DNA from 3 places in the Arthrobacter oryzae genome. Region 3 is predicted to be linked to each of the others. Evidence: riboswitches for the same ligand, from Rfam matches in the RefSeq annotation. Region 3 holds a riboswitch; each other region holds the start of a gene.
The links. Region 3 has a riboswitch for cyclic di-AMP ahead of Q8Z05_RS11235 (hypothetical protein). Riboswitches for the same ligand answer to the same signal wherever they lie in the genome.
Positions count from the first base shown of each region.

Region 1: it holds a riboswitch for cyclic di-AMP, as region 3 does, so the genes downstream of both, Q8Z05_RS19835 (NlpC/P60 family protein) here and Q8Z05_RS11235 (hypothetical protein) in region 3, are expected to answer to the same signal.
Region 2: it holds a riboswitch for cyclic di-AMP, as region 3 does, so the genes downstream of both, Q8Z05_RS11950 (C40 family peptidase) here and Q8Z05_RS11235 (hypothetical protein) in region 3, are expected to answer to the same signal.

Region 1 is NZ_CP132204.1:4,314,394-4,317,660, forward strand. Features, by position in the region: gene Q8Z05_RS19830 (hypothetical protein) at 1-423, shown strand, start outside; gene Q8Z05_RS19835 (NlpC/P60 family protein) at 540-1,310, opposite strand; cyclic di-AMP (ydaO/yuaA leader) riboswitch at 1,314-1,503, opposite strand; gene Q8Z05_RS19840 (polysaccharide deacetylase family protein) at 1,741-3,261, shown strand.
Region 2 is NZ_CP132204.1:2,590,477-2,593,743, reverse strand. Features, by position in the region: gene Q8Z05_RS11955 (NlpC/P60 family protein) at 1-551, opposite strand, end outside; gene Q8Z05_RS11950 (C40 family peptidase) at 706-1,380, opposite strand; cyclic di-AMP (ydaO/yuaA leader) riboswitch at 1,451-1,609, opposite strand; gene Q8Z05_RS11945 (M23 family metallopeptidase) at 1,758-2,582, opposite strand; cyclic di-AMP (ydaO/yuaA leader) riboswitch at 2,586-2,798, opposite strand; gene Q8Z05_RS11940 (metal-dependent transcriptional regulator) at 2,940-3,267, opposite strand, start outside.
Region 3 is NZ_CP132204.1:2,429,777-2,433,043, forward strand. Features, by position in the region: gene Q8Z05_RS11230 (glycosyltransferase) at 1-885, opposite strand, end outside; gene Q8Z05_RS11235 (hypothetical protein) at 1,013-1,801, opposite strand; cyclic di-AMP (ydaO/yuaA leader) riboswitch at 1,801-1,978, opposite strand; gene Q8Z05_RS11240 (HAMP domain-containing sensor histidine kinase) at 2,126-3,267, opposite strand, start outside.

The sequences.
Region 1 (3,267 bases), 1.9 Mb from region 3:
GCGGGCGCAGCACAGCCGGGCAGCACCGTCCGGCCGACCGGCGTCCCATCCGCCACCGGCGACGGTGCAGGATGGACGGTAGCCTTGCCGGCCGAGCGGAAGTTCAGGGCGGGCGACGTCGAGTATGAGATTCTCGGAGCCGGCGTGCGTCCCGACGTCTCCGGCCAGGTCGCGCTGACGGTGGCACTCAGGTGCACCAACCACGGCCGGTATGACATCAACTTCTGGGACTCTACGTTCAGGCTGAATGCGGACGGAATCAGCCATTCCCCCGATTCCGGCCTGAACGAGCTCGTGGCAGGCGATTCAAGCAAATCGGGCGACGTACGCTTCATTCTTCCGGCGGATACGCGCGAAGCCCTCCTTCGCATCAAATTCGTACAAGGCGAGAGCACGGCTCAGCTCGCCATATCCCCGCCGTGAGGCAACCTGCCGTGAAGCGCCGGGCAGCTTCACAGCGAGCCGGCGGCCACGCGGAAGGCCGGCGACCTGCTGCCCCCAAGGCAGCTGATCGCCGGCCGACCGGCAGGGCCTGAAGGCTAGGCTCCGGCGCGGACGAACGTCACGCCGCCGGTGGCCGTGAGCCAGGACAGCGGGTGCTTGACCGTGGCGTTGACGCCGTTCATTCCGCCGCTGATCACCTGGCCGTCGCCAATGTAAATGCCCACATGGCCGGATTGCACCACCATGTCGCCGGGCTGCGGTTCGCCCACTACCGAGCCGTAGTTCATGAACTGCATCGGGGCCAGGTCGCCCACGGGAATGCCCGCTGAGCCGAGGGCCTTTTCCACCATTGCGGTGCAGTCCTGGGTGATTCCCAGCTGCGCGTACGCAGCGGAAACCATGGCGGCATTGACACCGCCGGCAGCAGGCGCCGGCGCAGGGGCGGGTGCCGCCGCCTGGACCTGGACGGAAACCGCTGGCGCAGCAGGGGCCGGGGCGGCCGGCGCGGGAGTGGCCTCCGCCGGAGCAGCCACCTCCACCGGAGCGGCCTCTTCGACCGGCGCCTCCACCGGAGCGGGCGTGGTGCTGACATCAGGCCGCTCGAAGCTGATCCTGACATGCGAGTCAGCGCTGAGCGGGGCGCCCACCTGGGCCGTGGCATCCAGGGCGGAGGCCGGAGCGGTGTCTCGTTCCGCGGGGGCATCGGCCGCCTGGGCAGCCCCGGTGCCGGAAAGGACCAGGCCCGAAGCGGCCGCCAGGACCGCAGCCCGGCGTCCCGCGCGGATCCTCCCTCCGGCAGGTGTGGACCCCGGGCGCCCGGCGGGCGCGGTGGACCGGTGATGGTCGGGCAGATTGCGTGAAGACATGAAGTGACCTCTCCCGATGCCTGCGAGGTTAGCTGTCGGATTCGGATGGGAGACACCCGGCCGCAGTGGCATTCCGCGTTGCGGAAGCGTGCGGCTTCACCCCGAAGACCTGCACAAAGTCAGGTCAAAAGTGGTTTCCCCGTCCCTGCCGAATGGTTTTCGATTGGATCCCGGGCTGCGGCAGGGTTAGGCAATCCGCCCGGGAGTGCCGGTATCTGGGACAACAGGCACCGTTCCACCGTACGCGGGCGGCGCACCGCATGTCACATTCAGGTAACAGCACAGCCCGGCGCGGCGCCCGGCCGCCCCTGCAGGCAGCGGCGGTGTACTCGGGTGTTCCGTCCGTCAAAGTCGAGTGTTTTCCCCGGGTGCGGTGAGGCGTAGTCTACGTGCATGTTCTTGCGGGGGGACTCACACGCTTGGAGGCATCATGCGTTGGTCGAATCGCCCTGTCCGCAATTATCCGCGCCATGTGGCTGATCCCCCGGAAGCCTCTCCCGGAGGCTGGCGCGGCCGGCGCTGGACGGCGGTCCTGGGCGCGCTCCTGCTCGCCGCGGGTACCGTGGTGGGTGTGGCCGGCACGTCACGGGCTGCGGAACCAACCATTGTCAGCCTGACATTCGACGACGGCCTCGGCAGCCAGCTCGCCGCCGAGCAGGTCCTGAAAGCCCACGGGCTGGTGGGGACGTTCTTTATCACTACCTCCTTCATCGGTTCGTCCGGATTCCTCACCCAGGCGAACCTGCAGGCCTTCGCCGCCGACGGCAACGAGATCGCGGGCCACAGCGTGACCCACCCGGATATGACAACACTCAGCGCTGCAGCCGCCCGCGCGGAGGCGTGTAACAGCAAATCGACGTTGCAAGATTGGGGCTTCAACGTCACCAGCTTTGCGTATCCGTTTGCGGCGGAGAATGCGACCGCCCAATCAGCCGTCCGCGACTGCGGATACACCAGTTCCAGGGGCCTCGGCGACCTGCGGTCCCCGGCCAGCTGCGCCTCCTGCCCCGTTGCGGAAACGCTGCCTCCGCAGAATCCCATGGTGACCAGGGCGCCGGACCAGGTGGCCAGCACCTGGAGCCTGGCAGACCTGCAAAACACGGTCACCAACGCGGAGACCACGGGCGGCTGGCTGCAGCTAACCTTCCACGAAATTGCCAACGGCACGGACCCGTCCCTGTCCATCAGTCCGGCTGTGTTCGAATCCTTCGTCACGTGGCTGGCTGCGCGTACGGCAAACGGTACGACGTCGGTCCGGACAGTGGCGCAAGCCATGGGCCAGTCCCCCGTGACGTCCCCGCCGCCGCCGTCACCGTCCCCGTCTCCATCCCCCTCACCGTCCCCATCCCCATCCCCCTCACCCTCGCCGTCGCCAATCTCTTTCGTTGACGTCCCGCCCGGCTCGCAGCTCTACACAGAGGTCAGCTGGATGGCCAACCAGGGAATCAGCAACGGCTGGTACGAAAGTGACGGTACCCGCACGTTCCGTCCCGGAGTTGCCGCCAGCAGAGACATGATGGCGGCGTTCTTCTATCGGCTGGCCGGGAGCCCTGCCTATACGCCGGCAGGTTCCCCGTTTGCGGATGTCACGCCGGAGACCCCCTTCTACAAGGAGATCCTGTGGCTCGCCTCCCAGGGAATCACCAACGGCTGGGCCGAAGCCAACGGCACCAGGACCTTCAGGCCAACAGTGGCCGTCAACCGGGACCAGGTCGCGGCCTTTATTTACCGTTTCGCCGGAAACCCCGCCTACACACCAACAGCGCCTCCGTTTACGGATATCTCAACGCAAAACGCCTTTTACACCGAGGTCGCATGGATGTCATCCCAGGGAATCTCCTACGGCTGGGCGGAACCGGACGGCACCAGGACCTTCCGGCCGGGATTGCCCGTGAACCGGGATCAGGTGGCCGCATTCCTTTACCGCTACAAGACCGCTTTTCCAGACTAGGTACAC
Region 2 (3,267 bases), 160 kb from region 3:
GGCCAGCCGTGGTAGTTGATGCCCACGGCTGCAAGCGAGTTGGTGGCGAGGGCGGTGCAGTCCTGGGCAACGCCGAGCTGGGCGTAAGCAGCAGCTGCGATCGAGGCGCCGTTACCGCTGGCAGCGGCCGGAGCAGCCGGCGCGGGGGCGGCCGGAGCTGCGACGGTGGTTTCAACGGTGGCTGCCGGAGCGGCCTCGGGAGCAGCTTCCTGGACCTCAACAACGGGCTTGGGCTCTTCAACGACCGGAGCCGGGGAGGTGGATACAGCGGGCTTCTCGAAGGAGATGGCGATGCTGGATGCAGCCGAGATGTTGGCGGGAGCGGAAGACTGGACTTCCAAGGTGGAAGCAGAGGTTGCTTCGCGCTGAACATTGGTGTCGGCAGCGTTGGCTGCGATACCGCTCGTCAGGACCAGGCCGGAAGCAGCAGCGATAACCGCAGCCTGACGGCCCATGCCGCCGGCGTTGTCGCCGACAGCCTTGGCAATGACAGCAAGCGAGTTGGTTTTGGTAACCTCGGCGCGGTGCCGTGCGATGGCACGAGTAGTCATTATTTCTCTCTTTCGTTTTCCTCAGACTGCATGGCAGGCCGCGGCTTTTGGACGCTCCGGCATCTTGGGGGTAAGCCGGAACGGCCCGAACAGGGTTTTTAGCGAAGGACGCGCGCTTCACTGAAGGGAAGCACGTGTTTTAGCGCAGTGTGATTTAGCGCATGGTGTAGTACGCGGACGTGCCCGTGGCGGACACAGCGTGCAGGAGGGTGCCCTGCGACGGGTTCAACGCGCTGATCATCATGCCGTTGCCGACGTAGATGCCAACGTGTGCGCCGCCGTTTTGCATGACAAGATCGCCCGGCGCCGGGGTGGCGGTGGGCGTCATGGCAGTCCATGCGTTGGTGCGGGGGATGCTGATGCCGGCCTGGGCGTAGACCCACTGGGTGAAGCCTGAGCAGTCCCAGCCGCTGGGAGTGGTGCCGCCCCAGACGTAGGCACTGCCAATGCCGGTGTAGGCGATGGCAGCGAGGCCCGATGCTGCTGCAGACGAAGCGGCGTCGGCAAGCTTGCCTGCCTTGCCTTCTGCGTCGGCCTCAGTGGACGTTTCGCTGGCATCTGTACCGGTGGACTGTGCCCGGACGGTTTCAACCTTGGGCGCTGCCTTCGTGGTCACTGCCGGACGCTCGAAGGAAACAGTCGCTGTCGGTTCCGCGGTGACGGTCAGCTGGGCCGACTGTGAGCCGGACTCCGTGGAAGCGGAAACACCCAGGTTGGTGTCGGCGGCGTTCGCCGGCATTCCAACGCTGAGGATCAATCCGGACGCGGCTGCAATGACAGCCGCCTGGCGACCTACGGTTCCGGCGTTGGCAGTAACAGCCCGGGACACGGAGTTCAACGGGTTCGTTCGAACCGTTTGCGCACGGTGGCGCGCAGAATTGTGACGTGTAGACACGAAGGTAGCCTCTCCCAATGCCTACGAGGTGAGCTGTCGGATTCGGATGGGAGTCACCCGGCCGCTCGGCTTCCTGGGAAGCGTTGCGACTTAACCCCAAGGTCTTCTTGCGAAGACCAAAATTGGTTCCCCCGCCTCTGCCAGACGATGTCATGCGAACGGACCTTGAGCGGTGGCAGAGTTAGGCAATCCACTCAAGAGCGCCAACTTCGGAAAAGTTGGCGTGCTCTAAACGGTACAGGAATTAATAACGAATGTCACATTCAGGTCACGGCATGTCACAGGAATGCGAGAGCGGTCCATCGCTTGGATCAGAGCCAGCCGGTGGGGTCGACGACTTCGCCGTTGACCATGACCTCGAAATGGAGGTGGCAGCCGGTGGAGGCGCCGGTGGTCCCGCTGAGCGCCACGAGGTCGCCACGGCCCACTTTCTGCCCCACCTGGACGTTGGAGGACGAAAGGTGGTTGTACGTGGTTTCCAGGCCGTTGCCGTGATCAATCACCACGCGGTTTCCGCCGCCATAGGGGTGCCAGCCCGAGAAGGTCACTGTTCCGCTGGCGGCAGCGAGGACGCTCGTACCGCACTGGGCGGCATAGTCCTGGCCGCGGTGGAACTCACCGGCGCCGCCCGTGATGGGGCTGACCCGGAAGCCGAACGGTGAGGCCGAAATCATTTGTTCCAACGGAGCACCGAGGCTGCCGGCGGAGGCCGCACGGGTGATGGTCCCTGCCGACTGCGCGCTCAGTAGCTGCTTGAGCTTGCCGTCCGGATCACCCTTGGTGGCAACGTACGTGCGGTTGAAGTCGATTTTGGCACCTGCAGCAGCGGACACTTCCGGCTGTGGCGCAGCTGACGCAGCGGCGGCAGCGTTCCCCGTGTCCGCTGTGGACATCGCGGGGCCGGTGGACGGGACGGTCACAGTGAGGACGAGCCCGGTGGCCGCGAGGGCAATGCCCGCCTTCTGGCCCACACCGCTCGCCGAAGCGAAGGCCGTTACCTGGCTGAACAGGCTGCGGCGCCGGCGTGCATCACGATGCGCATCGCGCGGCCTGACCGTCATAACGGCTTCGGCCACTGGGTACTCCGAAGCGGGACCGGTCGCCCTGCGGCGGCCCCTGACGGTCTGCGTGGTCAAAAATTATCCTCTCTGGATAGCCTGCGAAGTTAGCTGTCGGATTCGGGTCAGAGAGATCAAAGACCCGGTCCGCCACTGCAAGGCATCCGACACAGGGGTATCCCTAAGGAATCCTTCGTCGGAGATGGCTTGCCGCTGACGGACTTCACCCCAAGGCCGTTTTTCAACGGCCGGTTGTGGTTCCCCCGCCTCTGCCAGGAGGTGTTTCGTACGCTGATCCGCTGGCAGAGCTCGGCTTCGGATCAGGTAACGCTTTAGTATCGGCGCTAGTCCACAACTATAGGTGATTAATCAGCGCGGTAATAATTCCGTTATCTGCGTCTCAGGCAGTTGTAGGTGGTCCTACGAGGTGCGCGGTCAGCTGACCGTAACAAATACGTGGGCCGCGACTTCGGGCGGCAGCTCAAGGGCCCCCTCGATCTCGGGTACACGCACCGAGATGTACTCCCCCACGCGTTCCAGGGCGAGGGACGCCCCCGGCCGGATCCCGCCTTCATCAAGCTGGACGAGCAGCTCGGGTTCAACCTGGATGGGTTCGGCCAGCCTGCTCACGGTGACGCGCGAGTCGGCCCCGTACCCGGTCATGGCGTCAAGGAGGTTCACCACGCCGTCGGTGAACGCGGGCGACGGTTCGCCGCCAAGCGCAGCCAGCCCGGGAATGGGATTGCCGTAGGGGGAAACCGTG
Region 3 (3,267 bases):
AAGCGCTGCTACGGGAATGCGGCCGCCGGCCAGGTTCCGGGTGAGGCGGACGATGCCGCGCAGGTCGGCGAGGGCCGTCTGCACGAGATCCACGCCGGCGTCGGCAGCGCTTGCCCAGTCCACAGGGACCTCGTGCACACGGAGTCCGCATCGTTCGGCAAGGACAAGGAGTTCGGTGTCGAAGAACCACTCATCGTCCGCAGTGTAGGGAAGAATGTGCCGGCCAAGATCTGCGCGGATGGCCTTGAAACCGCATTGCGCATCGCTGAAACGTGCTCCCATCAGCACATACAGGAGAAGGTTGTAGCTGCGGGAAATGAACGCCCGCCAGCGTCCGCGGACCACCCGGGACGTCCGCGCCAGCCGGGTTCCAGCCGCCACATCCGAATGTCCGGAAAGCAGCGGAGCCACCAGCGGAGCGAGCGCGGCGAGGTCGGTGGAAAGATTCACGTCCATGTAGGCCAGCACGGGGGAAGGCGAGTCCAGCCACACAGTGCGCAGGGCGTTTCCCCGGCCCCTGGCGGACAGCCGGACAACCGCGACTTCACGGAGTTCCCGAGCCACACGCTCGGCGGCTTGGAGGGTGCCGTCGGTGCTGGCATTGTCCGCCACGGTAATCCGGAAGGGGTACGGAAAAGTGGCGAGCAGGTAGGCGTGCAGCCGCCTCAACGACGGCTCCACATCCTGTTGCTCGTTGAACACCGGGATGACCACATCCAGGACCGGGATGTCGGTTCCTGCTGCTGCCATGGCCCGTGTGTCAACAGGGGAACGGCGGATGGATCCCGGTCCGGGAAGCATCGGTGCCCTTTCGTGCGAGGCATCGACGGCGGCCCGCGGGTGCGGGCGCGGCAGGGTTCCCGTGGCCTGGTGTGTGAGCGTCATGGTTCAACAATGGGGCCGCTGCATTTGAAGGATTTAGGCCAAAGCTGTGCACCTGCTGTGGAGTTGCCGGAGGCCCCGAATCCGCATGGATTCGAGGCCTCCGGTAAAACGGGACAAGCCGGCTGGCTTAGTACCAGTTGTTGGCGTAGTGGAAGTTCAGGGCATCGCAGGGGGAACCGTACCGTTCCTTAACGTAGTTCAGGCCCCAGTTGATCTGCGTGCGGAAGTTGGTGCGGTAGTCCGCTCCGGCACTGGCCATCTTTTCGGCCGGCAGGGACTGGACAACGCCGTACGCGCCGCTGCTGGGATTGGTCGCCGTGGTCTTCCAGTCGGATTCCTTGGTCCACAGCGTGACCAGGCACTGCATCTGGTCGGCAGCCCAGCCGTAGCTTCCGAGCTGCGAAGCGGCATATGCCTGGGCCGCCGCGGGGTCGTCAACTGCAACGGGCGGTGCAGGGGCAGGGGCAGGCGCGGGTTCGGGAGCCGGTGCAGGGGCAGGCGCAGGTGCGGCTGCCTCCGGTGCGGCCTCAGGAGCCTCCTGCTCTGCCGTCTTTTCCTCTGACGATTGCGGAGTCACGCTGACGGAGGCCGGGGCTGGCATGGCGGATACCAGGATTTTTTCGAATGCGAGCTTCGACTCGATATCGGCCGAGGTTGATGCGCTTTCAGCACCTGAGGCCGATGTTGAGGGCGCTGTGGGCTCGGAAGCCTGGCCGGCGGCGCCGACACCAATCAGCACGGCGCAGGCCGTGGCCACTACTGCGGCCCGGCGGCCGGACCCCTGCAGGCCGGCGGTGAACCGGGACGGCGGGGATGCCTTGGTAGCCGGTTCGGCGCGGTGGCGTGACCGTGCCGCAGGCGCTGCAGCGTTGGCGGAGTTTGTATCAGGGCATACTTCTGGCGTGGATTCAGTCATGGTTGCCTCTCGATGCCGGCGGAGTTAGCTGTCGGGTTCGGATGAGGTCACACCCGGCCGCACGGAACTTCACGTGTCGGCTTCACCCCAAGGGCTGCTGCTGCAGCATGCCCGGAGACCTGGGTCCCCCGCCTCTGCCTGATCATGAGGAAATCCGGGTAGCGGCAGAGTTTGGCGTCCATCCGGATATGCGGCCCGAACGATGGCCGCACCCTAAAAACCGTACAGGAGATCGGCGCTTAAGTCACATTTCGGTAACGAGGATCACGTGTGCGGCGCGTTGACTTGCGCTGGAACTGACTGCGCAGCGCTGCCGGCGCGGGGCTAGGCTGCCGCAGGTTCGCCAGGGAGGCGCAACGCGAATTCCGTACGGCCCGGGCGGGAGTTCACCTCCACGGTGCCGCCGTGTGCCTCCACGATCGACTGCACAATCGACAGTCCAAGTCCGCTGGTTCCCTCGGCGGCCGCGGCCCCGCCAACACCAGGTGCCGATGCGGCTCCGGCCGGGCTGGTGCGCGCGGCGTCCGCCCGGGCAAACCTGGCGAAGACCCGGTCCACGAATTCCGGCGGGATCCCCGCCCCGTTATCCGTCACGGTCAGCACGGCACTGCCGTCGGCCGACCTCATCACCCCGGTGACCACCGTGGTTCCAGGGTCCGTGTGCTTGCGGGCGTTGGATAGGAGGTTGGCCAGCACCTGATGCAGCTGTTTGGCGTCCCCGCGGACCACCACGGGCTCATCGGGCAGTTCGAGCTGCCAGATGCGGTCCGGTGCCATGACCTTCTCGTCGCTGACAGTTTCCACCGCCAGCTGCGTCAGGTCCACATCGCTGATCTTGAGCGGCTGGCCTTCATCCAGCCGGGCCAGGAGCAGGAGGTCCTCCACCAGTGTGGTCATCCGTTCGGACTGGCTCTGCACCCTGGCGAGGGACTTCTTGCCGTCCGGGGTGAAGTCCTCGGTCATCCGCATGAGTTCCGTGTAGCCGCGGATGGCGGTGAGCGGCGTGCGCAGTTCGTGCGATGCGTCGGCCACGAACTGGCGCACCTTGGTCTCGCTCTGCTGCCGTGCCTCCAGGGCTTTGGCGACGTTGTCCAGCATGAGGTTCAGCGCGTGGCCCACGCTGCCCACTTCAGTTCCGGGATGGGCGTTCGACGGCGGCACGCGCACCGCAAGTGCCACCTCGCCGGCGTCGAGCGGCAGCTGGGAAACCTGCGTGGCCACTTCGGACAGCTGTTCGAGCGGTTTCATGGTCCGGCGGATCAGCACCGTTCCTGCCATGCCGATCAGGACCAGCCCGCCGAGGGAAACGAACACAAAGGTCCACACCAGTGAGCTGAGCGTGTTCTGCTTTTCGGCGAGGGGGAGGCCGGTGACGATCACATCTCCATACGGGGCTTCCACCGCCACCAGGCGGTAGGACCCGGTGGACAGGGTCCGGTCAACGGGCACTCCGTCGTGTTCGAGCG